Regions from separate parts of the Caballeronia sp. HLA56 genome, predicted to be linked through region 2. Evidence: predicted binding sites of a transcription regulator. Region 2 holds the regulator's gene; each other region holds the start of a gene.

Region 1 (10,613 bases), 2.0 Mb from region 2:
TGAGGCGCCAACGCTGGATGCCGCGATCTCGCATATCCTGGCGCAAGGTTGCGAATATGTGCTCGCAATGGAAACCGGCACGCATCGCCATGTGAACACGCTGTACAGCGAAGAAGGCCAGGTGCGGCAAGATACGTGGGATCGCGGTGTGCATCGCATCATGGGGCTGACGGATACGCTTGGCGCCGCGGTCGCGGCCTTGCTTGCCAACGGACAGGAACCCGCCGAGGCCGCACGCGAGGCTCAGGAGTATGTGTTCCAGGCGGCGCGCGCCGCGTTCCGTCCGGGCATGGGCGCCTATTTGCCGGACCGGTTTTTCTGGGCGCGCTCGAACGATGCAGACGAAGAAGGCGAGACGTCGTCCCTCCCCGACGAGTCGGCGGGACTGCCTGGGGAAGTACGCCATTAGCCCAAAACACTGACCAATCGAGTCGCCGGGAGAACGCATGCCGTACCGACTGCCCCATCTGCACAAGCCCGGCCCGCAAGGCGCGATCCGTATCGGCTGCGCGGGTTGGGGTTTGTCGAGCGCCGTGTCGTCGAGCTTTCCGCATGAAGGCACGCATCTCGAACGCTACGCACACGTGCTGACTTGCGTCGAGATCAATTCGAGCTTCTACAAACCGCATCGCGAATCGACTTACGCGAACTGGGCGCAGAGCGTGCCCGAGTCGTTTCGCTTCTCGGTGAAATTGCCCAAGTCCATTACGCACGACGCGCGGCTCGTCGGCACCGAGGCGCTCCTCGACGAATTCTTGCAAAGCGCGGGGCAACTCGGCGACAAGCTCGGTTGCTGGCTCGTGCAACTGCCGCCCAGTCTGCCCTTCGATCAGGCCACGGCCGAAGCCTTCATCAAGGCGTTGCGCGAGCGCACGAAGTTGCCGATTGCAATCGAGGCGCGGCATTCGTCCTGGTTCACCACCTACACGGCCGCGCTCCTGAAGGCGCATCACATGGCTTATGTCGATGCGGACCCGATCCCCGACGAGTGCGAGATCAAGCATCGCGCGGACACTTCGCTCGTGTATGTGCGGCTGCATGGCTCGCCCGAGCTCTACAAGTCTTCCTACAACTACACCTATCTCGACGACCTCGCGCGCACGCTGCACACGCGCGCGAAGAAAACGCCCGAGGTCTGGTGCATCTTCGACAACACCGCCGAAGGCAATGCGCAACCCAACGCGCTGCATATGATCGAACGTCTGCGCACCCACCATCGTTAAACCGATTCGTTCACGAGGAGCATTCCCGATGCATCGATCAGCAAGACGAATTGCACGCCTTTTCCAAGCCACGATGTTCGCCTCGCTGATTCACATCGCCCTGCCCGCAAACGCGCAGCAAAGCACGGCGCCGCCCGTCACACCGACTGGCGACGGCACCTTCCTGCTGACCATCTTCCTCAAGCACGATCAAAGCAAACCGCTTCCGAAGATCAACGAGCAGTTGAAGGAGCAAGGCTTCTTCAAGACGTTTCCGCCGCCGGGAATCGAAGTGGTGTCGTGGTACGTGATGATGGGCGTCGGTCAGGTCGTGACCTTGCGCGTGCCGGCCGATCGCCTGCGCGAAGTGAATCGCGCGATCGAAACCACCGCGTGGGGCGGCTATACGACGGAGTTTTATCCAACCTACGACTACAAGGCCGCCGCGCAAAACTTGCGCGATCAGATGAACAAGTAACGGTCCGCGTTTGCCACGGACGAAAAAAAACCCGCATTGCTGCGGGTTTTTCTTTGCGGCGTGAGCTTCTTTCGAAACCCACGCCCTGAGGATGAAGCAAGTAACCGGTCGAAACCGAATTACATGTCCATGCCCATGCCGCCCATGCCGCCGGGCATGCCACCAGGCATGGCCGAGTCTTCCTTCGGCAGTTCCGCGACGGCTGCGTCGGTCGTCAGCAGCAGGCCTGCCACCGATGCCGCGTTTTGCAATGCCGTGCGCGTTACCTTGGTCGGGTCGACGACACCGGCTTCCACCAGGTCACCGTACTCGCCCGTTGCCGCGTTGTAGCCGTAGTTGCCCGTGCCCGCAGCAACAGCCGCCACCACGACGGAAGCTTCTTCGCCGCCGTTCGTGACGATCTGGCGCAGCGGCTCTTCCATCGCACGCAGAACGATGCGGATGCCCGCGTCCTGGTCCGAGTTCAGGCCCTTCACGCCTTCGACAGCCTTGCGAGCGCGGATCAGCGCGACGCCGCCGCCGGCCACGATGCCTTCTTCCACAGCCGCACGAGTTGCGTGCAGTGCGTCTTCGACACGTGCCTTCTTTTCCTTCATTTCGACTTCGGTCGCAGCGCCGACCTTGATCACTGCCACGCCGCCAGCCAGCTTGGCCACGCGCTCTTGCAGCTTTTCACGGTCGTAATCCGACGTTGCTTCCTCGATCTGCGTGCGCACTTGCTTCACGCGCGCTTCGATGCTTGCTGCCTCGCCAGCGCCGTCGATGATCGTCGTGTTTTCCTTGCCCACTTCGATGCGCTTTGCTTGACCCAGTTCAGCCAGCGTAGCCTTTTCGAGCGTCAGGCCGGTTTCTTCCGCGATCACTTGACCACCGGTCAGGATAGCGATGTCTTCCAGCATGGCCTTGCGACGGTCGCCAAAGCCCGGAGCCTTGACGGCAACGGTCTTCAGAATGCCGCGGATGTTGTTCACGACCAGCGTAGCCAGCGCTTCGCCTTCGACGTCTTCAGCGATGATCAGCAGCGGACGGCCAGCCTTCGCGACTTGTTCCAGTACCGGCAGCAGATCGCGGATGTTCGAAACCTTCTTGTCGTGCAGCAGCACGAACGGGTTTTCGAGCAGGGCGACTTGCTTGTCCGGGTTGTTGATGAAGTACGGCGACAGGTAGCCGCGGTCGAACTGCATGCCTTCCACGACGTCCAGCTCGTCTTCCAGCGACTTGCCGTCTTCAACCGTGATCACGCCTTCCTTACCGACCTTGTCCATTGCTTCAGCGATACGGTCGCCGATGGACGTGTCGCTGTTCGCCGAAATCGCGCCGACTTGAGCGATTTCCTTGTTCGTCGTGCAGGGCTTGCTGATCTTGCGCAGTTCTTCGATAGCTGCAGCCACTGCCTTGTCGATACCGCGCTTCAGGTCCATCGGGTTCATGCCCGATGCAACGTACTTCATGCCTTCGCGAACGATGGATTGCGCCAGAACCGTAGCGGTCGTGGTGCCGTCACCGGCGTTGTCGCTGGTCCGGGAAGCGACTTCCTTGACCATTTGCGCGCCCATGTTCTGGAGCTTGTCCTTCAGTTCGATTTCCTTCGCGACCGAGACACCGTCCTTGGTGACCGTCGGGCCGCCGAAGCTGCGCTCGAGCACGACATTGCGGCCCTTCGGACCCAGCGTGACTTTGACCGCGTTGGCCAGAATGTTCACGCCTTCGACCATCTTGGCGCGTGCGGTATCGCCAAAAGTGACTTCTTTAGCTGCCATATTCAAACTCCTTGAGTCGATTCAGTTTGGAGGCTTCGGGCGGCAGGCTCCAATGGAGCGGCTCTGCGGCGAAGCCGAAGTGCAGGAAGGTGCTTACTTGACCAGAACGGCCATGATGTCTTCTTCGCGCATCACGAGCAGTTCTTGCCCGTCGACCTTGACGGTCTGGCCGGCGTACTTGCCGAACAACACGCGGTCGCCCACCTTCACGTCGAGGGCGTTCTGCACACCCTTGTCATCGCGCTTACCCGGGCCGACGGCCAGGATTTCGCCTTGATCCGGCTTTTCGGCTGCAGCTTCGGGGATGATGAGGCCCGAGGCAGTCTTGGTTTCCTGATCCAGACGTTTAACGATGACGCGATCGTGCAAAGGACGAAGATTCATACACACTCCTCTCTTGATTGAGACTGAAAACGCGGGGGAAACCCGCCCGGTAAGCAAAGCTGCCCGAGCGGCAATTTGTTAGCACTCTCGTGCAGTGAGTGCTAATTATATGGACCGAGTTTGACAATTTCAAGGACGGGGACAGACGGGCATTCCCTATCTCGCGTACTTTTGTCTGGACACGGGGAAATTTATGGATTTCGTAAGGTCGATTGGCTGGATTAATGTCAATCCGTCAATTCTGATTTCGCTTAATTAGGGTTTCTACTAGGGTCGGCGAGGCCTAGACTGCATTTCAACGACGAAGCAGTGAAGAGACAAACTCTCCACCCGCAACGTTCCCGAGATCAGTACCTAGGAGGTTCATCATGTTCAAGTCGATCATCCCCGCAATCGCCGTTGCTGCCGTCCTTGCAGTCCCCGCTTTCGCCCAAGCGCAAGAAAACGCGCCGGTGACGCGGGCTGAAGTGAAGGCTCAACTGGTTCAACTGGAACGCGCAGGCTACAACCCGGCCAGCGATCAAACCCAATACCCCGCCAACATTCAGGCCGCGCAAGCACGCCTGAACGCGCAACAAGGCACGGCTGCTTCGTCGTTTGGCGGTGCCGGCGAAGGCGCTGCCGCTTCGGGTGCTGCCCGCCGCGCGGCTATCGACCCGAATCCGGTCGACTTCAATCGCCCGTAATCGTCGATTCGCGTAACGAAGCCCGGCACGCATGCCGGGCTTTTGCTTTTTGCGCATCGCGAAGGAAAAGTTTCTGTAAAGCCACGGATTCGACGATGTTTTTGGACTACGTTTTTTTCTCGCGCAGTCGGAGGGCACTACAATTTGTGTTTGTTGCATCACAAATTTCGTCTTCGTTGCCTCTCATGCCTATGTCGTCGTCGCTGCGCCTTGCCTTTCTCTCCCTCGGAATTCTTGCCCTTGCCGCCTGTGGCGGACGCGCGGCGACCACGCCGAGCTATCAGCAGGAACTCTTCGACTCCGGTGCGAGCCCGTTCGCGCGCAACTTCGACGCCACCGTGAACGAAACCTGCGAGGCGGCCCGCCGCGCGCTGCTCTCGCAAGGCTTTCTCACGACGATGGCGCAAGCCGATACCGTCGACGCCACCAAGAACTTCCAGCCGTCCACCGAAACGCACGTGGTCGTCTCATTCCATGTGGTCTGCACGCCCGGCGAAAACACGACTAATACGAGCATCGCTTATGTGAACGCGGTGCAGGACGGCTATGCGCTCAAGAAGAGCGATACCTCCGCAAGCGTGGGCTTGAGCGTCTTGGGCTCGCTTTCGCTGCCGATCCGTTCGAACAGCGATGCAATGGTCAAGATTTCCAGCGAAACCGTGCCCGCCGGCAAGTTCTATGACCGATTCTTCGGGCTGATGGGGCACTATCTGAGCACGGTGCCGCGCAGTTCGCCCATCGCATCGGATGAGGTCAATAGCAAGCCGCTCGCTCCGTCGCTGATCGTGAGTTCACCGGATCTCACGCCAACGCCGATCGTCGTACAGGCGCCCGCTGCGGCGGCGACGGCCATCCAGTCATCCGACGCGAAACACGCCGCGTCCGAGGGCGTCGCGGCATCGGCGCCGGTTCAGTGAGATCGAGCACGCGCGTCGTTCCGGGATACGCTTCGTCGATGCAAGCATCAAGCACGCGGGCAACGGCGGCTGCAGCTGCGTGATCAGCTCACCGCGAACCTCATTCAGCACCCGTCGCCGTTCGCAAAATGTACCCGCGTGACCTGTGACGCCCCGCTCATCGCGCAGCTAGCCCACCCGAACGCATCGATGCAGCGCGCTCATCACGCGCCGCCTAAAGCTGAAGCTCCGCCTGCCGCCGACAGCGACGCCAATCCGCACGCCACTCCCATCATCCCTCAATTCGGCACATTCACCACGCCGCCGTTCACCGAAATCGCATTCGCGCCGGGGCTCGCCGCGATCGCCGGGAGATTCGCCACCGTCAATTGAGGCGCCGCACCCGGCGTGCCGCCGCGCGCCACCGTATGCACGACTTGCGACGGCGGCAACGGCGCGTTGTTCTTCAGGTGAGCCCACATCAAATTGAGCGCCTGAAGGTTGTAGTAGTGCACGGGCACGAAGCGCGTATCGAAGCCAGCCACGCTCAGGAACGCATCGAAGTGCTGACCGTTCGTGATTTCGTACAGTGAGAGCTGGCTATTGTTGCCTTCCACCACCTTGTTCGCGCCGAGATACGGCCGCGAGGCATGGTTGATCGGCACGAGCGCATCCGACCTTCCCTGCACGATGATCGCCGGCTTGCCACGCAGATTCGCGTTGACGCGAATCGCGTTCACGCTCGCCGTCATCGTCGGATTGCCGTTCGCCCAGAGCGCGCGCAGGCAGGCCGCGCCCGCGAAGCTCGCATCGGGCGTCGCAAGCCGATGATCCGCCGCGCCCGATGTCCCCGCGTTATAGACGAGGTTGATGCCGTTGGTCGGCGGCACGCCATTGCCGTTGCCGAAGACCGTGGGCATCGGCGAAACGAGCGGGTTCACGCCCGCCGCGCCGGTCAGCGCGTTGGTCGTGCCGAAGCTGAAGTTGCACAGGTTGTCGGCGACGCTCGCCAGCATGTAGGCATCGGCGTAAGTCACGGCGACGGCCGGCACGGCCTGCGAGTCCCACATCGGCGCATGTAGCGTGTCGGAGTCGGCTTGGTAGCCCGCCTGATGCAGCTTCGCGAGCGCGTCGTTGGCTTGCGAGAGCGTATCGCCCCCGGCAATCGCGCCGCTCGCCGCGAGCGTGGTGCAGCGTGCGGTGCGAATCGCCACGGTGGTCGCGAGCGGCAGTGCCGTCAGATACGGCGCGCCGACCGCCGCCGTCGCTAGCGCCGCGCATGGCTGAAGCAGGTTCGCGTAGGTCATGTAATCGGCAAGCGGACGCCCGAACGAACCGACGGCCTGGCCGCCTTCGCGCACCGCAACCTGCGCCGGCAGATTCATGTTGATCTGCGGTTCGCCGACGACGACCGCGCTTATCCAGCCATCAGTGTCCTGTTCGGCGGCTGCAAGCGCCGCGCCGCCGCCATTGCTCACCGATGCCGCGATCGTCGTAATGCTGCCCTTCGAGTAGCGCGCGGAATGCGTCGAGCCGTTGACCACGCCATAGGTATCGTTGAGCGCCCAGTACGCGAACTGAATCGCCTGCAACGTATTCTTGCCCCAGTCCTTTTCGGGATTCTGCTGCGAGTGCGCGTGTTTGAAAGCGTAGCGATTCGGATACGCCGAGTTGTAAGCCGAAAGCGCCGATTGGCTCAGGTTCGCCTTGAAGATCGCCGAATTGCCCGCGAAGGTCGCATTGGAAAGCGTGCCGTCGATCAGCGTGACGAGATTGGTCGACAACTCGTGCGCGCCGTTGCCGCTGCCTTTGTCCGTGTACGCAACCGCGCAGCCGCGCTTCAAGCCCCACTCGCCCGCTGCCGAAATCGCGCCATATACGCCGCGCGATCCCGACGATGTCGCCGTCACGATGCAAGGCTGATCCGGATTGAAACTCGTCGGAATCTGCACGAGCAGGCTGACGTTCTTCGTGCCCGAACCGTCGTCCGAGAAGGCCAGATACTCCTTGCCCGCGATCTTGCCTTCGCCGAGCGTGTCGCCGCCGTTCAGATCGACATTCGGTCCCCAGAAGCGCCCGTAGCCGCCGTTCGCCGACATATCGACGAGCGCACGATAGTTCGAATAGATAGCCAGGCGCCGCAGTTCCGCCGCTGTCGGCGCGGCCGCATTGGCGATTGAAGGCGGCGTCGCCGACGCAAGTCCTGTCTTGCCGAGTCCGGCGGTCAGCAGGTCGTCGGTATTGCCGTCGTAAGTCTGCGTCTTCACCGTTCCCGAGACGAAACTCGGCAAGGTGTTGGACGGGAACTGCGGGCCGTCGTCATCGCCGCCGTGACAGGCGACGAGCGTGGTCGCCGCAAATGCCGCCAGCACGGCGAGCGTCGCCGCGCGTGACAACCCGTGGACTCGTGCGAATCTTTTCATTGTGTGTCTCCGCCATCCGGTCGCTTGTTGTTGATCGACTTCTGCACCGTGCCGCACGCACGGCCTTGCCGACAACAAGTATTACGCGCAAACAGCCATCGCGTAATTGCTGAACTTCCCTTAGAGCAAAGAGAAGTCAGAGGATGTCAGAACGACAACGGGCCCCGGCGTGATGCCGGAGCCCGTCGAGTGACCCGCATGAAGCGCCGCCGATGACAGCGCTAAACCGCGCCGCCAGAAACAACGCAAACGGCGTGCTTAACCTCCGCCGTTCTGAACGCCCAGCGAAATCTTGTTGGAAACCGACTTCACGCCCGGAACGCCCTTGGCCACTTCTTCTGCCTGGGCGATCTGGCCGCCCTCCGGCACGGTGCCCGAGAGCACGACAGCGCCGGAGCGCGCGCGTACGAATACGTTGGACACGTCGAAGCCTTGCGCCTTCGACAACGCACGGCGCACGTCGTAGCCGAGCTTGCGGTCGGTCTTCTTGGTCGCCGATTTCTGAGCCTTGGTCGGCGCGGCCGACGTGGCGTCCGCATCGCTCGCTTGAGCATAAGCGCTCGACGCCACGGCCACGCACACCACCACGCCCAGCGCCTTCAACAGATCGACAGCTTTCATGATTTCTCCTTTTGTTTCGCTTATTGACTTCGCACAGTTACTACTTCACTCGTTGGCACATCAAAACAAACCGAACCGCTTTCGTGCAACAGCCCGGCGGCGGCCCCGAAGGACACGCCGCAGCCTCGAATGCGCCTTCCACCGAGGATGGCTCGATGGCAAGACGCTCGATGCGGCCTGATGCTGCAATGCGGTGCTGCGAGAGACTGGCGAAATTAACAAACTGACTACGGCCGGTTACTTGGGGCAAGTGCCCGTCGGCTCGAATATGTGGCCTGCCGTATGGCGGATGCGGAACAGGAAACCGTCGCGCGACACTCCGAAGAGCATGGCGTTCGCCCAATTTACCCACATGCCGGGAAAACTGTCCGGCGCATGAGCGGGCTACGACGCGCATGGTTCCCGCCAACTGGCGGCGAACGTCAATTTAGCCCAGCGCGGCCTTAAGCGCAAAACATTTAACGTTGCAAGGAACTGGATGCGGCGTGGCGCAACATCGGCGGCACGAGTGCTGCGGCATGCACACACGCGTGTCACACTCGTGGTTTGCACGGCCGCCGAGCCAACGACTCGCACGCGTGACATGGCGCAACTCGACGGCATCTTGAATGCGGATGGCTTCAGGTAAGCTCGCGGAAACCTCGAAACTTCCATGCTTATTCAAGTTTGCCGCCGCGATGATTCAACCTCCAGGACACCAACCCGAAGACCCCGCTCATAAAGCCACGGGACGCAAGCCGCAGAGGATCGTCGCGCGCTTCGTCGCGATCTCCTGGCGCGATCTCGCGCTGACCTTCGGTCCGATTCTGCTCGTCAGTATCGCGGCGCTCTATCTTGCCGTGCGGCTGATCCAGCCCGCGCCGCCAAGCACGCTAACGATAGCGGCAGGCCCCAAGGGCAGCTCGTTCTGGAACAGCGCGCAGAAGTACAAGGCAATCCTCGCGCGCAACCGCGTCACGCTCAACGTGCTGGAAACGCAAGGCTCGCTCGACAACCTCACGCGCCTCGAAGATCCAAAATCCGACGTCGATGTCGGTTTCGTGCAAGGCGGCATGACGCCGGACGCGGCGAGCGATCAGCACGCAAACCTGGAATCGCTCGGCAGCGTGTCGTATGTGCCGCTCGCCGTGTTTTATCGTGGCGCGACCGTCACGCGCTTGTCCGAACTGAAGGGCAAGCGGCTCGCCATCGGCGCGGAAGGCAGCGGCACGCGCGCGCTTGCGCTCACGCTTTTGAAGGCGAATGGCATCGAGCCGGGCGGCGATACCGAACTGTTGCCGCTCGCCGGCGACAAGGCCGCGGCCGCGCTCGAAGACGGCACGATCGACGCCGTGTTCCTGACGGGCGATTCCGCGCAACCGCCGACGATGGCCAAGCTCCTGCGCACATCTGGCATCCGTTTCATGGACTTCACTCAAGCCGATGCCTACGCGCGCCGCTTCCCCTATCTCACCGAAATCGAACTGCCGATGGGTGCATTCGATTTCGCCCGCAATCTGCCGCCGCGCGCCGTCCACACCATCGCGCCGACGGCCGAACTGGTGGCGCGCGACAGTCTGCATCCCGCGCTCTCGGATCTTTTGATCGAAGCGGCGCGCGAAGTGCACAGCCGCGCCAACCTGCTGCAGCGCGCAAACGAGTTTCCCGCGCCGCTCGTCCACGAATTTCGCATCAGCGACAACGCCGAGCGCTATTACAAGTCGGGCAAGAGCTTTATCTACCGGACGCTGCCGTTCTGGATGGCGAGTCTCGCGGATCGCGTGCTAGTCGTGCTGGTGCCGTTGATCGTCGTGCTCATTCCGGGCTTGCGACTGGTGCCGGGGCTTTATCGCTGGCGCGTGAAATCGCGTATCTACAAGTGGTATGGCGCGCTCATTGCAATCGAACGGGAAGCGATCAGCGGCCCGGACACCGCGCAGCGCGACGCCCTGATCGACCGGATCGACGCGATCGAATCGGCGGTCAATCGCATGAAAATGCCGCTTGCCTTCGCCGATCAATTCTACGTGCTGCGCGAACATATCGGCTTCGTGCGCGAACGGCTCGCGCATGCGCCCGTCGCCGAAACGGAGCCGCGCCGTGAACCGGCGCAGGCAGACAGCGAGCCGAGCAGCACGTAATATCGCCAGGTAGGATCGAAAGATGCGAGCGGAATAAAGGCGC
Region 2 (10,613 bases):
CTTCCAGCGTCTTCGTTTCCTTCACCTTGCCCGCGCCGTGGCAGTTCGTGCACGGGTCCGGAACATAGGTGCCGCTGCCGTGACACTTCGGGCACGTCTGCTGGATGCTGAAAAAACCCTGCGACATGCGCACCTGGCCCTGACCATGACAAGTCGGGCAAGTCTCGGGCTTCGTGCCGGGCTTCGCGCCCGAGCCGTGACAAACATTGCAGTTGGCCCAGCTCGGCACGCGAATCTGCGTGTCGTAGCCGTGCGCCGCCTGCTCCAGCGTGATCTCCATGCTGTAGCGCAGATCCGCACCGCGATACACCTGCGGACCCGCGCGGCCTCCACGCGCCGCGCCGCCTGCGGCTTGCCCGAAGATGTCGCCGAAGATGTCGCCGAAGGCATCGGCAAAACCGCCGAAGCCCTGCGCGCCCGCGCCGCCCATGTTCGGATCGACGCCAGCGTGGCCGTATTGATCGTAGGCCGCGCGCTTTTGCTGGTCGGAGAGCATTTCGTAGGCTTCCTTCGCCTCCTTGAAATTCTCCTCGGCCTTCTTGTTGTCCGGGTTGCGGTCAGGGTGATACTTCATCGCGAGCTTGCGATACGCCTTCTTGATCTCTTCGTCGCTCGCGTTTTTCGCGACGCCCAGAATGTCGTAGTAATCCCGTTTCGCCATGTCGGTTCGATTCCGCCGCGCTTCTAACCCGACGGTTCCTCTGAGATGCTCCGGGCCATTCGACCCGCGCTTGAAACCTCTGACGCCTCGCCCCAAAACTCGGCTCGAAGCAAGACGCCTCTAAAAACAACGTGCCCGGAGAGCCGTCAGGCTCGCCAGGCGCGTTCCACGTCAGACGCTAGACGCGTCCCGATGCCGGTCTTCGCATGACGCATACGCGCCGCGAAACGACCAAGGGCGCATGAATGTCGCCACTCACGCGCCCTTCGGCTTAGTCCTTCTTCACTTCCTTGAAGTCGGCGTCGACCACGTCATCGTGCTGCTGGCTCGCACCCGCTTCCGCCGATGCACCCGCGCCCGCCGCACCGGCCGCACCTGCCGCCGCGCCCGCCGCGCCTTGCTGCGCCTGCATGTCGGCGTACATCTTTTCGCCGAGCTTCTGCGATGCCGCCGCCAGTGCTTCGACCTTCGCTTCGATGGTCGCCTTGTCGCTCGCGTTGTCCTTCAGCGCGTCTTCGAGTTCCTTCAACGCAGCTTCGATCTTTTCCTTCTCGCCGGCTTCGACCTTGTCGCCGTACTCGGCAACCGCCTTCTTCGTGCTGTGGACCAGCGCGTCGCCCTGGTTGCGGGCATCGGCCAGTTCACGCAGCTTGTGATCTTCCTCGGCGTTGGCTTCGGCGTCCTTCACCATCTTGTCGATTTCCGCGTCCGTCAGACCCGAGTTCGCCTTGATGGTGATCTTGTTTTCCTTGCCCGTTGCCTTGTCCTTCGCGCCGACGTGCAGAATGCCGTTCGCGTCGATGTCGAAAGTCACTTCGATCTGCGGCACGCCACGCGGCGAAGGCGGAATGCCTTCGAGGTTGAACTCGCCAAGCAGCTTGTTGCCTGCGGCCATCTCGCGCTCACCCTGGAACACCTTGATGGTCACGGCGCCCTGGTTGTCGTCCGCCGTCGAATACACTTGCGCGTGCTTCGTCGGGATGGTCGTGTTCTTGTTGATCATCTTCGTCATCACGCCGCCGAGCGTCTCGATGCCGAGCGACAAAGGCGTCACGTCGAGCAGAAGCACGTCCTTGCGGTCGCCGGACAGAACCTGACCTTGAATCGCGGCGCCAACGGCCACGGCTTCGTCCGGGTTCACGTCACGGCGCGGTTCCTTGCCGAAGAATTCCTTCACCTTCTCCTGCACCTTCGGCATACGCGTCATGCCGCCGACGAGGATCACGTCGTCGATATCGCCGACCTTCACACCCGCATCCTTGATGGCGGTGCGGCACGGTTCGATCGTGCGCTCGATCAGCTCTTCGACGAGCGCTTCGAGCTTGGCGCGGGTGAACTTGAGGTTCAAGTGCTTCGGACCCGACGCGTCAGCCGTGATGTACGGCAGGTTGATGTCGGTCTGAGCCGTCGACGACAGTTCGATCTTCGCCTTTTCAGCCGCTTCCTTCAGGCGTTGCAGCGCGAGCACGTCTTTCGACAGATCGACGCCTTGTTCCTTCTTGAACTCGCCGATGATGTAATCGATGATGCGCTGGTCGAAGTCTTCACCGCCCAGGAACGTGTCGCCGTTGGTCGAGAGCACTTCGAACTGCATTTCGCCGTCCACGTCCGCGATTTCGATGATCGAGATGTCGAACGTGCCGCCGCCCAAGTCGAACACGGCAATCTTGCGGTCACCCTTTTCGGCCTTGTCGAGACCGAAGGCGAGCGCGGCTGCCGTCGGTTCGTTGATGATGCGCTTCACTTCCAGACCGGCGATGCGGCCTGCGTCCTTCGTTGCCTGACGCTGGCTGTCGTTGAAGTACGCCGGGACCGTGATGACGGCTTCCGTGACCGGCTCGCCGAGGTAGTCCTCAGCGGTCTTCTTCATCTTGCGCAGCACTTCAGCGGAAATCTGCGACGGCGCGAGGCTCTTACCATGCGCTTCGACCCATGCGTCGCCGTTGTCGTGCTTGACGATCTTGTAGGGCATCAGGCTGATGTCCTTCTGCACTTCCTTCTCGTCGAAGCGGCGGCCGATCAGGCGCTTCACTGCGTAAAGCGTGTTGCGCGGATTCGTAACCGACTGACGCTTGGCAGGTGCGCCAACCAGGATTTCGTTGTCGTCGACATACGCGATGATCGACGGCGTGGTGCGCGCGCCTTCCGAGTTCTCGATGACCTTGACCTGATTGCCTTCCATCAGCGCCACGCACGAGTTCGTGGTGCCGAGGTCGATACCAATGATTTTGCCCATTTTTTATACTCTCCTAGCTTTGATCGCTTTAGCGCTGCGGCCGGAAAACGCCGGCTTTTGCGGCCGATTTACCGGGCCGAACGCCCAAATATTCATACCTGTACGCAAGATAAGAACGCGGATTTCGTTTTCAAGACCCTAAAAGCGATGCGGTCTATATCTTTTTTCACTCGGAAGCCTTGCCGCGGATCTTTTCCCGCGCCGCCGCGACCGCCGCCTCGAATTGCGCGAGACCATGCCAGCCGGTGGCGCGCCCGAGACGCTTGCCGCGATGAAAGAAAAACCACGTCGGCACGCCATGCAGCAAAAAGCGCCGTCCCAGTTCCCGATGCTCGTAGACATTGCTGTGAAACCACTTCAGTCCGAGCGCGCGGATTTCGTCAGGCTTCGCGAGCATCGCTTTTTTGGCGATTTCGCAGTTGAAGCAGTCGACGCCCCAGAAGAACACGACGGCCAGATCATCGCCCGCCGAAGCCAGCCCGGCGTCGAAACCGGGGGCGTCCAGCTCCTGCATGGCGAAGACCGAAAACGCGGTGGCATCGACGGGAACGCGATTCTCCGAGGCGGCCATGGCGTTCTCGCGGCGCGTTACTTCGGTGCGGCGACGGTGACGAGAGCCGGACGCAGCACGCGATCCGAAATCACGTAGCCCTTTTGCAGCACGGACACGACGGTATTCGCTTCCTGCTCGGCCGGCACCATGGAAATAGCCTGGTGACGATGCGGATCGAACTTCTCGCCCACCGGATTCAGCGCGGTGACGCGCCCCTTTTCCAGCGCGGCGGTCAGTTGACGCAGCGTGAGTTCGACGCCTTCCCGCACCTTGACGAGATCGGACGATTGATCGGCAAGCGCGGCTTCAAGGCTGTCGAGTACCGGCAGCAGATGTTCGGCAAAGCTTTCGATGGCGAACTTGTGCGCCTTCTGCACATCGTCCTGACCGCGGCGACGCACGTTTTCTGTTTCCGCCTTGGCGCGCAGGAACTCTTCCTGGAGCGCGGCGATCTTCGCCTGCGCTTCGGCCAGCGCGGCTTCGTTCGCGTCCGGCGCGACTTGCGGCGCATCGGCGCCCGTCGGCGCTCCGGTTGCGCCGGCTTGGGTCGGGTCGGCGGCCTGGCGCGCGGTTTCGTCTGCGGGCGTGGGGTTCTGGCTCGCTGGATTCTCTTGCGTGTTTTCCATGTCGCTGAATGTATTGCTGTGAGTGAAATGGATGCGATCGGCCGGGAGTCCTCTTACCGCCGAGAACCAGGCCAGGCTTTTTCGCACTAGCGGCGGAATTTGGGGCATCCGAGGGATTTTCAAGGCTCCAGAAGCGATTTTTCGGACGAAATTTAGCTTTTTTCGCGTGCGCTTCAAACATCGGACAACGGCGGGCCACGCTTGTCGGCGGCATGACGCGTTAAGTGCAAATTCGCCACATTTGACTGCGAGAAACACTTCGTAATGGGCGTTTCGTCGCAGTACGCAAAAATCAGATTGAGGCGATTGCGTTGTTCGCCTACACTTCGAACATGCGTCGCAGGAACACGTTAACCCTAATCCTACGAATGCAGTAACCGCTCAAGCCCTTGCCCGTTTCCTTCCGGTTTTCGCAACCGGTTATCCCGCTCACCGGGGGTACCATGAAACTGACCTTTGCTATCGCGGTGGTCGCTCTGGTACTGGTTGCGGGAACGACCACCATATGTATGTCCGGCGCTGTCACCGCCCGTAACACCGAGTACGGCGGCGTTCATGCGACCATCGAAAACTACTTCAATCCGAACCTGCCAGTTTGTCGATAATGCGCCGGTCGCGCTTCGTCGGCCTGCCCTGAATTCCGGCAGCCGGCTCGCGAAACGTCTTGCGTCGCTCGGCTTCGGCTAACCGCTTCACTCGGCCCTCTTCCGTTTCCGCGTAAAGCGTCTGGGCCACGCTAGCCGGTCCGCGCACGTCGCACACGCCCTGTACTTCCACTTGCCAGACGATCCGCTCGATATCGATCTCGACGAGATCGCCGACGCGCACGTCCTTCGACGGCTTCACGTTCGCCCCGCCGATCTTCACGCGGCCTTTTTCCACCGCGTCGCTCGCGAGCGAACGCGTCTTGAAGAAGCGCGCCGCCCAAAGCCATTTGTCGATGCGCAGACGCGCGCCCGGTTCCGTCGAAATCGTGTAGTTCATGAATAACCGTTCGTTCAGGCGGCAACCGTCAATGGCTGCACGGCCTGCACCGGCCAGCCTTGCAGATTCTGCGCCGCGATTTCTCCCAGCGCCTTGATCCACGCCGGCGATGCATTCAGGCAAGGAATGCGGTGAAACTGCTTGCCGCCTGCGTGCAGAAATTCGTCGCGCACCTCGATGCCGATTTCCTCGATCGTCTCAAGACAATCCGCCGTGAAGCCCGGACAAAAAACGTCCACGCGCGCAACACCCGCCGCGCCGAGCTCCGCGAGCGTCGGCGCGGTGTATGGCTGCAGCCATTCCGCGCGGCCGAAGCGCGACTGGAACGTGACGCGGCATTCCACCGGCGTGAGCCCCAACGCGGAGGCAAGCAGCGAGCCCGTCAATTGGCACTGGTCGTGATACGGATCGCCGAGATCCATGGTTCGCTTGGGGACGCCGTGAAAACTCAGCACGAGCTTGTCGCCGGCGGCAAAATCCGGCACGCCGTGATGACGCCAGTAATCGCGCACCTGCTCTGCAAGCGCGGAGATATACGCCGGATGATCCGCGTAATGACGAATGGTGCGAATCTCGGGCTGATTGCGCACGCGCTTGAGCGCGGTAAAGGCGTCGTCGAAAGCGGTCGCGGTGGTCGAAGACGAGTACTGCGGATACATCGGCACCAGGAGAATGCGCTCGGCGCCTTCGAGCTTGAGTTGATTGAGCATGACGCCGATGCCCGGCGTGCCGTAGCGCATCGCGTAGTCGACGAGCACGTGGTAGTCGTTTGCCGCAAAGAGGCGCCGCAAGCCCTCGACCTGCTTCTCCGTATAGACACGCAAGGGCGAGCCTTCCGCCATCCAGACCTGCGCATATTTCTTTGCCGACGCGCGCCCGCGAAACGGCAGGATGATCAACCGCAGAATGATCTGCCAGAGCAAGGAGGGAATCTCGACCACGCGCGGATCGGAGAGGAACTGCGCCAGATACTTGCGCACGGCACGCGGCGTGGGCGCGTCCGGCGTGCCGAGATTGATCAGCAGCACCGCGACACGATGCGAAGCGCTAGGCTGCGAAGGCAACTCGAGATCGAAACGCATAGGGCAAGGCGGCCGGAAGTGGTCGAAAGGTGAAACCCATTATAGCGGCGCGTTTCACGCCGCATCATTGGCCGAACGGCCTAGTGGCGGCGCGGCGCGCGGGCCGGCATGATGGCGGAAGGAAAAGCTATTGAGAACTGAGCGACATGGACAACAGGCGCGCGGTGATATCGACAATGGGAATCACGCGGTTGTAGGCCATGCGCGTGGGTCCAATCACGCCGAGCGTGCCGACGATCTTGCCGTTGACTTCATACGGCGCCGTCACGACGCTCATTTCCTCGATCGGCACCAGATTAGATTCCCCGCCGATGAAAATCTGCACGCCCTGCGCGTGACTCGAAACATCCAGCAATTGCAGGAGGCTCGTCTTTTGGTCGAACAAATCGAACAGCTTGCGCAGCCGCGCCATGTCGGACGAAAGGTCCGCCACTTCGAGCAGATTGCGCTCGCCGGAAATCAGCACGGTCTCGCCCGGATCGGTTTCGGCGGTGCTCGCGACCACGGCCGCCTGCATGAGCGCGGTCATATCGCCGCGCAATTCGTCGATTTCCTGACGCAGCCGCAGACGCACTTCGTCGAAGGACAGGCCCGCGAAATGCGCGTTGATGTAATTGGAGGCTTCCGTGAGCTGCGACGGCGAATAGTCGCGCTGCGTCGCCATCATGCGGTTCTGCACGTCGCCTTCGGGCGTCACGATGATAAGCAGAATGCGCTTGTCCGACAGCCGCATGAATTCGATCTGCTTGAACATGTGACTGCGGCGCGGCGTGAGGATCACGCCCGCGAACGACGAGAGACTCGACAGCACGCTCGCCGCCGCCGCGACGATCTTCTGCGGCTCCTCGCCTTGCAGGCGCGTCTTGACGGCGGTGGTCATGGCTTCGTCTTGCGGCGCTTCCACGGTGAGCATGGTGTCGACGAAGAGCCGATAGCCGCGCGGCGTGGGAATGCGTCCCGCCGACGTGTGCGGGCTGACGACGAGACCGAGGTCTTCCAGGTCCGACATCACGTTGCGAATGGTCGCGGGACTCAGCTCCAGGCCGGAATGCCGTGATAACGTGCGCGAACCGACCGGCTGACCTTCGGCGATGTAGCGCTCGATCAGCGTTTTGAGGAGGGTTTGTGCACGTGGGTCTAGCATGGGGAAATTTTAGCCTAACGTGTCGTGGCGCGGCGAACGTACCCGCCGCGATGAATCGCTTGTCGAGCGATTCAATGTCCGCTCCATTCTAGCGATAAACAACGGGCGTGCCCCGGCGTGATCGGGTGGCGTCGCAGCCACCCTTCGCGCACGGTTCTTTTCGCCTTCCACCTATGGTGTAATGCCGGCATGGAAATTGGCCAATTCAAGACTGTCGCGCTCATCGGGCGCACCAATACGCCCGGCATCGAGACGCCGCTGCGCCTGCTCGCGGAGCTGATCTCGAAGCAGGGTTTCGAGGTCGTGTTCGAGGCCGGCACCGCGAAGGATGTCGGCGTGACCGATTACCCGGCGCTCTCGGTCGCCGAAATCGGCGCGCGCGCGGACGTGGCGGTCGTGCTGGGCGGCGACGGCACCATGCTCGGCGTGGGCCGCCAGCTTGCGCCGTACAGGACGCCGCTCATCGGCGTGAATCACGGGCGGCTCGGCTTCATCACGGACATCCCGCTCACCGAGATGCGCGAGATCGTGCCTCAGATGCTCGCCGGACAGTTCGAGCGCGAGGAACGCAGCCTGCTCGAAGCGCGTATCGTGCGCAACGACAAGCCCATCTATCACGCGCTCGCCTTCAACGATGTCGTGGTCAATCGCAGCGGCTTTTCAGGCATGGCGGAACTGCGCGTGTCGGTGGATGGCCACTTTATGTACAACCAGCGCTCGGATGGTCTGATCGTCGCGACGCCCACTGGCTCGACCGCCTACGCGCTTTCGTCGGCGGGGCCGATTCTTCATCCGCAGTTGCAGGGCTTCGTGCTCGTGCCGATCGCGCCGCATTCGCTCTCGAACCGTCCGATCGTGCTGCCCGACGACTCCAAGGTGACCATTCAGTTCATCGGCGGGCGCGATGTCAACGTGAACTTCGACATGCAGTCGTTCACGGCCGTCGAGCTGAACGACGCCATCGAAGTGCGGCGCTCACGGCACACGGTGCCGGTGCTGCATCCGGTCGGCTACAGCACGTACGCCACGCTGCGCAAAAAGCTGCACTGGAACGAGCATCCCTCGCAAGACTCCGCCCTCTGAAGCGCTCACCACGCCCTTTCCAAGCGTCCATGCTCCGTCATCTCTCCATTCGGGACTTCGTCATCGTTGCCGCGCTGGATATCGAGTTCGACTCCGGCTTCACGGTTTTTTCGGGTGAAACCGGCGCAGGCAAATCCATCCTGATCGACGCCCTTGCGCTCACGCTCGGCGCCCGCGCCGACGCGAGCGTCGTGCGCACGAGCGAAGCGCGCGCCGACATCACCGCTGAATTCACCACGCACGCGCAAGTGGCGCGCTGGCTGGACGAGCACGCGCTCTCGCAAGACAGCGACACCGTCATGTTGCGCCGCGTGATCGATTCCGGCGGCCGCTCGCGCGCGTTCATCAACGGCACGCCGGCCACGCTCACGCAACTGCGCGAAGTGGGCGAAATGCTCGTCGACATCCACGGCCAGCACGCGCATCAATTGCTGATGCGCCCCGACGCGCAACGCGAACTGTTCGACACGCACGCCGGTCTCGTCGACACAGCGAGCACCGTGAATCGCGCGTGGCGTGCGTATCGCGAGGCCCAGCAGGCCGTAGAAGCCGCGCAAAGCCGCGACCGCGAACTGCAACTGGAACGCGAGCGTCTCGCATGGCAGTTGAGCGAGTTCGACAAGCTCGCGCCGCAGCCGGGCGAATGGGAGGAAGTGAGCGCGGAGCATCATCGGCTCTCGCACTCGGCAAGTCTCATCGACGGCGTGCAGAGCGCGCTGTCCGCATTGTCCGAATCCGACGAAGCCATGATTTCCCAACTCGCCGCCATCATCACGAAGCTGCGCGATCTGGCCGATATCGATCCCGCGTTGAGCGACGTGCTCGCCTCGCTCGAACCCGCCGAGATTCAGTTGCAGGAAGCGTCGTACTCGCTTTCGCACTACGCGCAGCGCCTCGAACTCGATCCTGACCGGCTCGCGCAGGTCGAGCGTCGCATGGATCAGCTTCACTCGACGGCGCGCAAGTTCCGCCTTCAGCCCGAAGCGCTGCCCGAAGAACATGAAGCGCGCCGCAGCCAGCTAGCCGAACTCGATGCCGCCGCGGACCTCGACGCGCTCAACGCCGTCGCCGAGAAAGCGAAGGACGCTTATCTCGCGGATGCAAAAGCGCTGTCGAAGGCGCGCGCGAAAGCGGCCAAGACTTTGTCGAAGGCGGTCACCGAAGGCATGCAGGAATTGTCGATGGCGGGCGGCAGCTTCGAAGTCGCACTCGTGCCGCTTGCGGAAGGCGGCGCAAACGGCCTGGAACAGATCGAGTTTCGCGTGGCGGGCCACGCTGGCGTCGCGTTACGGCCGCTCGCGAAGGTCGCATCGGGCGGCGAACTAGCGCGCATCAGCCTCGCGCTCGCCGTGATCGCGAGCACCGCGAGCCCGACGCCCACGCTGATCTTCGACGAAGTGGATACAGGCATTGGCGGCGGCGTGGCGGAAGTGGTCGGACGGCTCTTGCATCAACTCGGACGCGACCGGCAAGTGCTGTGCGTCACGCACTTGCCGCAAGTCGCGGCGCGCGGCGATCAGCATTTCCAGGTGGCGAAAACTTCCGACGATGCCGGCGGCACGGTCAGCACGGTGACGCCGCTCGACAAGTCGAAACGCATCGAAGAAGTGGCGCGGATGCTTGGAGGAATCGAAATCACGGCGACGACACGCAAGCATGCAAAGGAGATGCTCGCGGCTTGAGGCGCGGGCGAACGAGGCGGCGCAAAAACGCTGCGCCGCCTTCCACCTTACTCGGCAATCGAGAACACGCGTCTCCACAACGCCGTCACCGCTTCCCTTTCGCCCTTTACCGCATCCGGCGCGACGCGCGCCTTCTCCATTCCATCGAGCCGCAGCGTGTGCTGCAGCTTGCGGTAGTGCCGGTACACCGCGCCAATCGTTTCCGCTTCGTCCGCGCTGATCAACCCGCTCTGCGCCGCGATCTTGAGCAAGGTGATATTGCCCGCATTGCGCACGAACTCGCGATGCTCGCGCGAGTGCAGCAACACCCAGTACTGCACGATGAACTCGATATCCACCATCCCGCCGCGATCGTGCTTCAGATCGAACAATTCGCTGCGATTGGGATGCCCCGCCGCCACACGCTCGCGCATCGCGACGATTTCGCGGGCAAGCAATGCCGCATCGCGCTCCATCACCAGCACGTCCGCGCGAATGGCTTCGAAGTGCGCGCCGATCTCGGCGTCGGCGGCGCTGTAGCGAGCGCGCGAAAGCGCCTGATGCTCCCAGACCCACGCGGTAT
Region 3 (10,613 bases), 3.0 Mb from region 2:
CTCCAGCGCCGAAGTGCGTCATGGTCCGATGGAGATCATCGACAAGGACTATCCGCTGCTCGTGTTCGCCCCGCGCGGGCCGGAGCAGGCAGGCTTGATTCAACTGGCGGCCGACATGCGCGCACGCGGCGCACGCGTGCTGCTCGCGGCGCCTGCCGACGTGCCCGGCGCGGAATTGCCGCTCGTCGCCACTAATCACCCGGCGCTCGATCCGATCGCCGCAATCCTTTCGTTCTATGTGATGGCCGCGGGTCTGGCCGCCGCGCGCGGGCGCAATCCCGACGCGCCGCGCCACCTGAACAAGGTCACCGAAACCCACTAAGCGAGTAAGCCGATGCGTCGCGCCGAGGAGTCACTGTTGAATCATCCCATCGATAACCCGAACGACGTCGTGTTGCTCGCGCCGTTCACCGGCCCCGTCGTCCCGCTCGCCGACGTGCCGGACCCCGTGTTCGCGGAAGGCATGTTCGGCGACGGCATCGGCATCGATCCGCTCGATGGCGTGCTCGTCGCGCCTTGCGACGGGACGGTGACGCATCTGGCGCGCACGCATCACGCGGTCACGTTGCGCACGCCGCACGGGGCGGAAATTCTCGTGCATATCGGCATCGATACGGTCGAATTGGGCGGCCAGGGCTTCGCGCCGATGATCGAGCAGGGCGCAACCGTGCGCGCGGGTCAGCCGCTCATCGAGTTCAATGCGGATTTCGTCGCGCAGCACGCGCCGAGTCTCGTCTCCGTTATTGCCGTCGCCAATGGCGATGCCTTCGAAGTCATCGAGCGTGCCGGTCGCGGCATGTTGAAGGCTGGCGCACGCATGCTCGTGCTGCGCGCGAAAGACGGCGCCAGGGCCGAAAGCGCGCGTTCGAGCGCGAACGTGACGGAAGAAGCGCGCCGCACGTTGACGCTCGGTCACGCGGGCGGTTTGCATGCGCGTCCGGCGGCGCGCGCGCGCGAAGCCGCACGCGGTTTCGATGCAAAGGTCGAGATCCGTTATCAAGGCCGCAAGGCGCCGGTGGAAAGCGTCGTCGGGTTGCTGGGTCTCGGCGCGGGCGAAGGCGCGACCGTCGAGCTGCTGGGTATCGGCGCGCAGGCGAAGGAAGCCGTCGAAGCCGTCGCGGCGGAGTTGCTGCGCGCGGGTCAGGGCGAAGTCGAAGAGTCACCGGCACGCGCGAAATCGCCCGCGCCGGTTGTTGCTGCGAGCGCGGTCGCGCAACCGCTCGCGCCGAACACGCTTGCGGGCGTGTGCGCGGCGCCGGGCATCGCGGTCGGCGAACTGGTGCGCTGGGACGACAAGGAAATCGTGCCGCCTGAAGCGGCCACGCAATCGTCGGCGGCGGAAAGCCGTGCACTCGATCGCGCCATCTCGCAAGTCGATGCCGAACTCGACGAAACCGTACGCACCGCATCGCAACGCGGCGCGGTCGGCGAGGCGGGAATCTTCGCGGTGCATCGCGTGTTGCTGGAAGACCCGACGCTCGTCGATGCCGCGCGCGATCTCATCAGCCTCGGCAAGAGCGCGGGCTTCGCGTGGCGCGAGGCGATCCGCGCGCAAATCGCGCTCTTGAACAACGTGAAGGACGAACTGCTCGCCGAACGCGCCGCCGATCTGCGCGATATCGAGAAACGCGTGCTGCGCGCGCTCGGCCACACGAACACCGCCGCGCGCGAATTGCCTGCTGAAGCCGTGCTCGCGGCTGTCGAATTCACGCCTTCCGATTTGTCTTCGCTCGACCGCACGCGCGTGACAGCGCTCGTGATGTCGCGCGGCGGCGCCACGTCGCATGCGGCGATCATCGCGCGACAGGTGGGCATTCCGGCGCTCGTCGCCATCGGCGATGCACTGCACGCGATTCCCGAAGGCACGCAAGTGGTCGTGGACGCGTCGGCGGGACGTATCGAACATGCGCCGACCGAACTCGATGTCGAACGCGCGCGCAACGAACGCGATCGTCTTTTGAACGTGCGCGAGGCGAATCGCAAGATGTCGGGACAGGCCGCGACGACCCGCGACGGCCACGCCGTCGAAATCGCCGCGAACATCGCCACGCTCGAAGACGCGCAAGCCGCTGTCGAAAATGGCGCGGACGCGGTCGGCCTCCTGCGTACCGAATTGCTGTTCATTCATCGTCAGTCGGCGCCGACGCCCGGCGAACATGCGTCGAGCTATCAGGGAATCGTGGATGCGCTGCAGGGCCGCACCGCGATCATTCGCACGCTGGATGTCGGCGCGGATAAAGAAGTCGATTATCTGACACTGCCGCCCGAGGAAAATCCGGCGCTCGGTCTGCGCGGCATTCGCCTCGCACAAGTGCGGCCGGATCTGCTCGACGATCAACTGCGTGGTCTGCTCGCCGTGAAGCCGCTTGGCGCTGTGCGCATTCTTCTGCCGATGGTCACCGACTCCGGCGAACTGCAACGCCTGCGGGTACGGATCGACGAACTGGCGCGCGAAGCGGGCCGCACGGAACCGATCGAAGTGGGCGTGATGATCGAAGTGCCGTCAGCGGCGCTGCTTGCCGATCAGCTCGCGAAATACGCGGATTTTCTGTCCATCGGCACCAACGACCTCACGCAGTACACGCTCGCGATGGACCGTTGCCAGCCCGATCTCGCCGCGCAGTCCGACGGCCTGCATCCGGCCGTGCTGCGGCTCATCAAGACGGCCGTGCAAGGCGCGCAAAAGCACGGCAAGTGGGTCGGCGTGTGCGGTGCGCTCGGTGGCGATCCGCTTGCGGTGCCGTTGCTGATCGGCCTCGGCGTGACGGAATTGTCGGTCGATCCGGTGGCGGTGCCGGGCATCAAGGCGCGCGTGCGTAATCTCGATTACCAGCTTTGCCGGCAGCGCGCGGAAGACGTGCTCGCGCTCGAATCCGCGCAGGCAGTAAGAGCGGCCAGCCTTGAAATCTGGCCGCAAGACTGACGAACGCAGTAATCCCCAAGCAGCAAAGACAAGACCTATATCTTTTGGAGAACCCCGATGGACGCTAACCCGTTTGCAAAGATGCAGCGCCTGGGCCGAGCCCTGATGCTGCCGATTGCCGTACTACCGGTAGCCGGCCTGCTATTGCGTCTAGGCCAGCCCGATGTCTTCAACATCAAGATGATCGCCGACGCGGGCGACGCCATCTTCACGAACCTGCCGCTTCTTTTCGCCATCGGCGTGGCGGTCGGTTTCGCGAAGGACAACAACGGCACGGCGGGTCTTGCCGGTGCCATCGGCTATCTCATCGAGATCGCCGTGATGAAGGACATCAACGACAAGCTCAACATGGGTGTGTTGTCGGGGATCGTCGCGGGCGTGGTCGCGGGCTATCTGTATAACCGCTACAAGGACATCAAGCTGCCGGAATATCTGGCGTTCTTCGGCGGCAAGCGTTTCGTGCCCATCGTCACGGGGGTCGCGTGTCTCGCGCTCGGCATCATATTCGGCTACATCTGGCAGCCGGTGCAGGCGGCTATCGACCTGGCCGGAACGTGGCTCACGACGGCGGGCGCGCTCGGCACTTTCGTCTTCGGCGTGCTGAACCGCATTCTGCTGGTGACGGGTCTGCATCACATCATCAACTCGCTCGCGTGGTTCGTGTTCGGCTCGTTTACGCCGCCGGATGGTGGCGCGGTCGTTCATGGCGATCTGCACCGCTTCTTTGCCGGCGATAAAACCGCGGGCGGCTTCATGACGGGCTTCTTCCCGATCATGATGTTCGGCCTTCCGGCCGCGTGTCTGGCGATGTTCCACGAAGCGCCGAAAGAGCGCCGCGCGGTCGTCGGCGGCCTGCTGTTTTCGATGGCGCTCACCGCGTTCCTGACGGGCGTGACCGAGCCGATCGAATACAGCTTCATGTTTCTGGCTCCGGTGCTTTACGCGATCCATGCGGTACTTACCGGCGTGTCGCTCGCGATCTGCTCGGCGCTCGGCATTCATCTGGGCTTCACGTTTTCGGCGGGTGCGATCGACTACGTGCTGAACTACGGTCTGTCGCAACGCGGCTGGATGGCAATTCCGCTCGGGCTCGTCTACGGCGTGATCTATTACGGCCTGTTCCGCTTCTTCATCCGCAAGTTCAATATGGCGACGCCGGGCCGCGAGCCGGCCACGACCGATGCCGAAACGTCCGCCACGCCGGTTGCAGGCGGCTACGGCACGCCGCTGCCGGGTGCAGCGAACACGCGCGCCGCGAAGTACATTGCGGCGCTGGGCGGCGCGTCGAACCTGACGCTCGTCGATGCCTGCACGACGCGTCTGCGTTTGTCGGTGGCGGATACGGAGAAGGTGTCGGAAGCGCAGTTGAAGAGCATCGGCGCGCGTGGCGTGCTCAAGCGCGGCGCGACGAACGTGCAGGTGATCATCGGACCGGAGGCGGACATCATCGCCGATGAAATTCGCGGTGAACTCGAACATTCGTCGACGCGCGGAGCGACGCCGGCTTCGTCCGCTCCGGCCGCTGCTTCGGTGGCTTCCGCGAACGTTGGCGCCTTCGATCAGACTGCCGGCCCGCTCGATCCCGATCCGCTGCGCTGGCTGGCGGTGTTCGGCGGCGCGACCAATGTCGTCACGCTCGATGCCGTCGCGCAAACGCGACTGCGCGTGGTCGTGCGCGATCCTTCGGCGGTGGATCGTCAGCGCCTGTCGACGCTGGATGTCGCGTGGGTGTCGGCGGATACGTTCCACATTGTCGTGGGCGCGGCCGCGCAGCGTTACGCGGCACAACTCGCGACGCGCGTGCCGGGAAGTGGCGGCGGGGCATCGCCGTTGCCGGCTTGATGCGAGATTCGGTCTGGTTTGATGAACGGCGCTTTCGGGCGCCGTTTTTATAGTGGGCGACGTTTTAAGTCACTGCTGCCGTTACGGCACACCTCCACCTAAAAACAAAAACCCGCTGTCCTTTCGGAACAGCGGGCTTCGAACTTACTTCAGCACCGAACTACGGTCATCGAACTACCGCGATATCACGCGTACTCGGCCAGCGCGGAACGCATCTTCTTCATCGCGCTCGCTTCGATCTGACGGATTCGCTCAGCCGATACGCCGAATTCGTCCGCCAGTTCGTGCAACGTCATGCCGCCCGAGCCGTCGTCCTGCACTTCGAGCCAGCGCGCTTCGACGATACGGCGGCTACGCGCATCCAGCGATTCAAGCGCGGAAGCCAGACCGTCGCTTTGCAACTTGTCGAACTGACGCGCGGCGATGACATTCGTCGGCTCGCTATGCGAGTCAGCCAGATAGGCGATCGGCGCATAGGCCTCCTCGCCATCTTCGACCTGGCCTTCGAGCGCGATATCTCCGCCCGACAGACGCGTTTCCATCTCGGCGACTTCCTCGCGCTTCACGTTCAACTGGCTTGCCAGACCTTCGATTTCCTCCGGTGTGAACGCCGAAGTGCCGGTCTTGTGGCTGCGCAGGTTGAAGAACAGCTTGCGTTGCGCCTTGGTCGTCGCGACCTTCACCATGCGCCAGTTGCGCAGGATGTACTCGTGAATCTCCGCCTTGATCCAGTGCATGGCGTACGACACGAGGCGTACGTTTTGTTCGGGATCGAAGCGCTTGACGGCCTTCATCAGACCGATATTGCCTTCTTGGATCAGGTCCGCGTGCGGCAGACCATAACCCAGGTAATTCCGGGCGATGGACACGACGAGGCGCAGGTGCGAAAGCACCAGTTGCCGCGCCGCATTCAGGTTGCCCTGTTCGCGGAATTCGGTGGCGTACTGACGCTCCTCTGCTTGCGAAAGCATTGGAATGCGGTTCACCGCTTGTATGTATGAATCAATGTTGCCGATCTGGCCGGTCAACATGGACGATTGTGCGTACGTCAGCGCGCCTGCCGAAGTTGCCTTGGCAGGTGCCGAGCTAAGAACATTCGGAAGGGTCATCGCATTGGACACGCTCATAAGCTCCTTATCAACAAATGCCTGTTGCCGCAAAGGCGCGGCAAGTCAGACATGATATTAGCACTCCGCTTCAACGAGTGCTAAGTGTTAGAGGGGAAACGAATGTGAGAGTTCCCACAAAGCTATCAACTTTGTGGATTCATAGCCGAGCACTGTATTCGAATCGTACCATTTTTACCGATTCGTCACGTGCGATAGAATTAGTTACCTTACTTTGACGTAAGGAAGACAGGATATTCAAGCAAATAGGCTAATGGCAATCATTCGTGCAATTATGAGACGATGAATCTACAATGCGCGAAGCCCGCTTGGCGGCTCGACTCGTCAATCCCACAGATGGGGTGTCCATGCAGAAAAATAAAGGCCCTTGGCGTCATCTGTTGTCCCATGGCGCAATTGCCCTGTTACTAGGAGTCACGTCGGCGGCAGCGCATGCCGACCGCTTTGGTTTGCAAATCGCGGGCGGCGTGGCCGATCGCGACATCAAAAAGGCGGATCTCGGCTTCGTATGGGACCCGAATCTGACCTGGTGGGAAATCGGCGGCTTTCACTTCACCTTGCTCGGCGAAGGTCACGTTGCCTACTGGCACTCGCAGGAAAGCAACGCCGTGCACCCGAACATCTGGGAATTCGGTGTGACGCCGGTTCTGCGCTTCGTGAAGAGTTCGGGATATATCCGGCCGTTCATTGAAGCGGGCGTCGGCGTGCGGCTTCTGTCGCATACGCGAATCACGACGGATTTCACGGTGTCGTCCGCGTTCCAGTTCGCGGATATGGTCGGCGTCGGTGCGATCTTCGGCGAGAAGCAGAACTATCAGGCGGGCTTCCGGTTTCAGCATCTGTCGAACGCCAGTATCAAAGAGCCGAATCCTGGTATAAATTTCAGCCAGCTATATCTGCAATACAACTTCTGACGGGGCGCCGGCGCATCGGTTTCTCGACACAAGGGGAACCGACAGATGCCGGCAAAATCCACGGAGGCCATTCGAGGCCTCGAGCGCGACCGCTTCCGGGCGATGGTCGACAGCGACGGCCCGGCTCTGGATGCGCTTCTGGCCGAGAACGTCAGCTACGTTCACACGAACGGCAAGCGCGAGACGAAGCGCCAGTTCATCGACGCGATCACCGCTGGTCGACGCCGCTATCGGCAGATCGAGATCCAGTCGCAGGACGTGATCGTCGCCGGCAAGGACACCTGCCTCGTCTCGGGACGGGCGCTGATCGAGATGGAATCGAAAAACGGCGCGCTGCTGTTTCCCATTGCCTACACCGCGGTTCACGTTCAGACCGACGGACAATGGCTGCTGCTAGCCTTGCAGGCGACGCGCGTGGCGCTGGAGTAGCCGCCGCGCGCGACGTCGAGGCCTCAAGCCTCGACCGCTTCGTCTTGCCGCTCTGCGTGACGGCCCAAGGGTTTCGACCGATTCACCGCACTGACGACCGCATCCACGACAGCCAACGCCGGATTCGCGTGCACCGCGACGCCAAAGCGCAACGGCTCGTCGCCGACGCGGCAGCCTACGAAGACGGCTGTGTCGCCGCTCGCCGTTACCGCCGTTTCGAACCAGCTCACGTTTGCCGATACATCGAAACACGCCGCCACGGCTTGCGCGTAGACATCGCCGCTCGTCGCGCCTGATGCCGGCGGCACCGCGACGTTGCGCCCGAACACGGAGAGCGTCGCCGCATCGACGCGCGCGACCACGCCGCCCGCGTCGAAATATTCTTGCTTGAAGAGTGTGCAGATTGCGTCACCGGTGACTTCCTCGCCCGACATGTCCGCAAGTCTTTGCACGGCGTGGCTGAACTCGATCTGCACGCGGCGCGGCGGCGTGAAGCCGAGCCCGCGTTCGAGCAGATAAGTCGCGCCACCCTTGCCGGACTGGCTGTTCACGCGGATCACGGCGTCGTAGCTGCGACCGAGATCGGCGGGATCGATCGGCAAATACGGCACTTCCCAGACCGTGCCCGGCTGACGCTGCGCAAAACCCTTGCGGATGGCGTCCTGATGCGAGCCCGAAAACGCCGTGAAAACAAGATCGCCCGCATACGGATGACGCGGATGCACCGGCAACTGATTGCAGCGCTCGACGACGCGACGCACCGAGTCGATATCGGAGAAATCGAGGCCCGGATCGACGCCCTGCGTGTAGAGATTGAGCGCAAGCGTGACGAGATCGACGTTGCCCGTGCGCTCGCCGTTGCCGAAAAGACAACCTTCGACGCGTTCCGCGCCCGCGAGCACCGCGAGCTCCGCGGCCGCGACCGCCGTCCCGCGATCGTTATGCGGATGCACCGAAAGCACGATGCTGTCGCGATAACCGAGATTGCGGTCCATCCATTCGACCTGATCGGCGAATACGTTCGGCGTCGCGGCTTCCACGGTGGCCGGCAAATTGACGATCATCTTGTGATCGGGCGTCGGACGCCACATTTGCGCGACGGCGTCGCAGACTTCACGCGCGAACGGCAACTCCGTCATGCTGAAGGTCTCGGGCGAGTACTGGTAGGTCCAGCGCGTCTGCGGCCGTGCATCGGCGCATTCCTTGATGATGCGCGTGCCTTCCACCGCCAGCGCCTTCACTTCTTCCTGCGACTGATTGAACACGATGCGCCGGAACGACGGCGCGATCGCGTTGTACAAGTGCACGATCACCTTGCTCGCGCCTTCCGCTGCCTCGAACGTGCGCTCGATCAATTCGCGGCGCGATTGCACCAGCACTTCGATCGTCACGTCGTCCGGGATGCGCTTTTCGTCGATCAGCTTGCGCACGAAATCGAAATCCGTCTGCGATGCCGACGGAAACCCCACCTCGATTTCCTTGAAGCCCGTTGCCACCAGCATCTCGAAGAATTCGAGCTTTGCGGCGATGCTCATCGGCTCGATGAGCGACTGGTTGCCGTCGCGCAGATCGGTGCTCATCCAGATGGGCGCTTTTTCGATCGTGCGGTTCGGCCAGCGGCGGCCATTCAGGCGGACTTGCGGAAACGGGCGGTATTTCTCGGCGGGGTTCGGCATCATGATCGTCGATCTCTCTTCGGACAGTTTGCGTAGCGTCTGCAAGAGATGCCTTCACCGGCGGCTGGCCGGCAATGGCGCGATGCACGTGAGACAGCGCCTGGCGAGCGTACACGTTGCGTCCCGGCGATGGTGACGCCTGCGACCAACGTGAACGTGCGCGAAGCAGCGTGCATTTGACCCTCGCGTTTTCAGTTCGCAGGATGAGCGAGCCGAAAAGCTGACGACTACAAGTGGTAAGGAAGGAACTACGAGAACTACTGGCAGGACCGCGCGCCTTGACGACGCGAGGCGCTACGCCTGGCGATTTACGCTAGACGTAGCGATAGGGGCCGCGCTAGGCGGCCCGAAATAATTCGGAGGGAGGAAGACTGGGTGAGACGCATATTTGCACTCTAAACCACTGCTTAAGATCGTGTCAAATACGTGCTGAATCTTTTTGCAATCGGCACAAGCCGAATCCGGGGCACTCAGACCGGCTTTCGAACGATCCCGGCGATGACTTCCACCTGACGCGCGATGGCGGGCGGCACGGGCACGTCGCCGCGCATCACGCTTTCGATCCAGCGCGCGGTGATCGCGGCATCGAGCGACTCGGGCAAATCGATGGGCGGCGCATCCGGTTGCGAATGTTCGGGCGAAATCAGCGTTTCCGCGTGGCCGTCGTGGAACCAGTCGACCTGGACTTGCCGGCGCGTGTCTGCCACCGCTTCGCCTTCCGTGCCGCGCGCGAGCAGCGCACCACCGGCAGCGGCGTCCGGATGCTCGGTGAAAAGCCCGGTCAGGCTTTCGCGATATTCCGGATGCGTGTAGTTCACGAGCCGCAAGCCCGGATCGGCGAACGGCTGAAGAATCTTCACGAGCGTATGCGTCGAATTGCGCACGCCCATCACGCGGCGCAGTTTCAAAAGGCGCGCGAGCTTCGGCGCGAGCGAGGCGATCGGCGCGAACGCGAGCCGGCGGGACGCGAGACTATCCTCGATTTCGTCGCGGGAAGCCGCGTGCGGAATGCCGAGTTCGCCGAAAATCGCGGCGCTCGTCACGCGGCCGGGATCGTCGACGACACCGTGCACCAGCACCGGCACGCCTTCGCGCGCGAGCAAAAGCGACAGGAGCGGCGTGAGATTGGGCTGCTTGCGCGCGCCGTTGTAGCTTGGAATCGACACGGGCCGCGCATGCTCGCGGCCTTCCTGCACGTGCAGCGGCTCGAACGAGCGATGCGCGGCGGCAAGCATCGCGGCGAGTTCGGCTGATGTCTCGCCCTTCACGCGATAAGCGAGCAGCACGGCGCCGAGTTCGATATCGGACACGCGGCCGTCGAGCATGGCTTCGTAGAGCGCGTAGGTGTCGTCGCGGGACAATGCGCGCGCGCCGTTCGGCCCGCGGCCGATTTCCTTGATGTAGCGTGCGCAGGCAAAGTGGTTGGCGGGGGTTTCTGTCTCTGTCATTGGCGGCTTGCGCGGGCCGCAGGCTCGATGTTCAAGTTCGTGAGCGATGCGGCACGCGAGTTCGAAGGAGCGGGATAGACCTTCAGTATCGCATTTAAGCGATGCTGGCAAGTTGCCAACGCCGAATCCGTTCGCGCCGGTAAGCCCGCTGTCGGCTCGGCGAAAGCACGCGAATGCCCGCGAAAGCCCGCCAGGCAAGCGCCGCCACGATTCGGCCTCGCGCGTTACACTCGCTCTCTCGCCGCGTGTTCGCA

What was found. Region 2 encodes HrcA, which represses chaperone genes, less so after heat shock. Its sites were predicted from a motif close to TTAGCACTCNNNNNNNNNGAGTGCTAA; they were not measured.
Region 1: a site for HrcA is predicted at 3,903-3,929, ahead of ACYQ47_RS24855 (co-chaperone GroES). Genes of this name have one in related genera too.
Region 3: a site for HrcA is predicted at 5,950-5,976, ahead of rpoH (RNA polymerase sigma factor RpoH). Genes of this name have one in related genera too.

The regions. Positions count from the first base shown of each region.
Region 1 is NZ_BAAHOB010000005.1:1,118,910-1,129,522, reverse strand. It holds gene ACYQ47_RS24875 (hydroxymethylpyrimidine/phosphomethylpyrimidine kinase) at 1-409, shown strand, start outside; gene ACYQ47_RS24870 (DUF72 domain-containing protein) at 447-1,223, shown strand; gene ACYQ47_RS24865 (hypothetical protein) at 1,252-1,680, shown strand; gene groL (chaperonin GroEL) at 1,800-3,440, opposite strand; gene ACYQ47_RS24855 (co-chaperone GroES) at 3,534-3,824, opposite strand; gene ACYQ47_RS24850 (DUF4148 domain-containing protein) at 4,193-4,510, shown strand; gene ACYQ47_RS24845 (DUF2242 domain-containing protein) at 4,696-5,427, shown strand; gene ACYQ47_RS24840 (D-(-)-3-hydroxybutyrate oligomer hydrolase) at 5,706-7,829, opposite strand; gene ACYQ47_RS24835 (BON domain-containing protein) at 8,088-8,450, opposite strand; gene ACYQ47_RS24830 (TAXI family TRAP transporter solute-binding subunit) at 9,128-10,570, shown strand.
Region 2 is NZ_BAAHOB010000005.1:3,127,680-3,138,292, forward strand. It holds gene dnaJ (molecular chaperone DnaJ) at 1-661, opposite strand, end outside; gene dnaK (molecular chaperone DnaK) at 933-2,897, opposite strand; gene ACYQ47_RS34110 (thioredoxin family protein) at 3,064-3,468, opposite strand; gene grpE (nucleotide exchange factor GrpE) at 3,486-4,076, opposite strand; gene ACYQ47_RS34120 (RNA-binding S4 domain-containing protein) at 4,653-5,060, opposite strand; gene hemH (ferrochelatase) at 5,075-6,142, opposite strand; gene hrcA (heat-inducible transcriptional repressor HrcA) at 6,270-7,286, opposite strand; gene ACYQ47_RS34135 (NAD kinase) at 7,476-8,369, shown strand; gene recN (DNA repair protein RecN) at 8,399-10,051, shown strand; gene glnE (bifunctional [glutamate--ammonia ligase]-adenylyl-L-tyrosine phosphorylase/[glutamate--ammonia-ligase] adenylyltransferase) at 10,099-10,613, opposite strand, start outside.
Region 3 is NZ_BAAHOB010000005.1:81,524-92,136, reverse strand. It holds gene ACYQ47_RS19840 (SIS domain-containing protein) at 1-322, shown strand, start outside; gene ptsP (phosphoenolpyruvate--protein phosphotransferase) at 335-2,923, shown strand; gene nagE (N-acetylglucosamine-specific PTS transporter subunit IIBC) at 2,981-4,765, shown strand; gene rpoH (RNA polymerase sigma factor RpoH) at 4,951-5,886, opposite strand; gene ACYQ47_RS19820 (acyloxyacyl hydrolase) at 6,240-6,806, shown strand; gene ACYQ47_RS19815 (nuclear transport factor 2 family protein) at 6,852-7,235, shown strand; gene leuA (2-isopropylmalate synthase) at 7,259-8,914, opposite strand; gene ybiB (DNA-binding protein YbiB) at 9,382-10,359, opposite strand.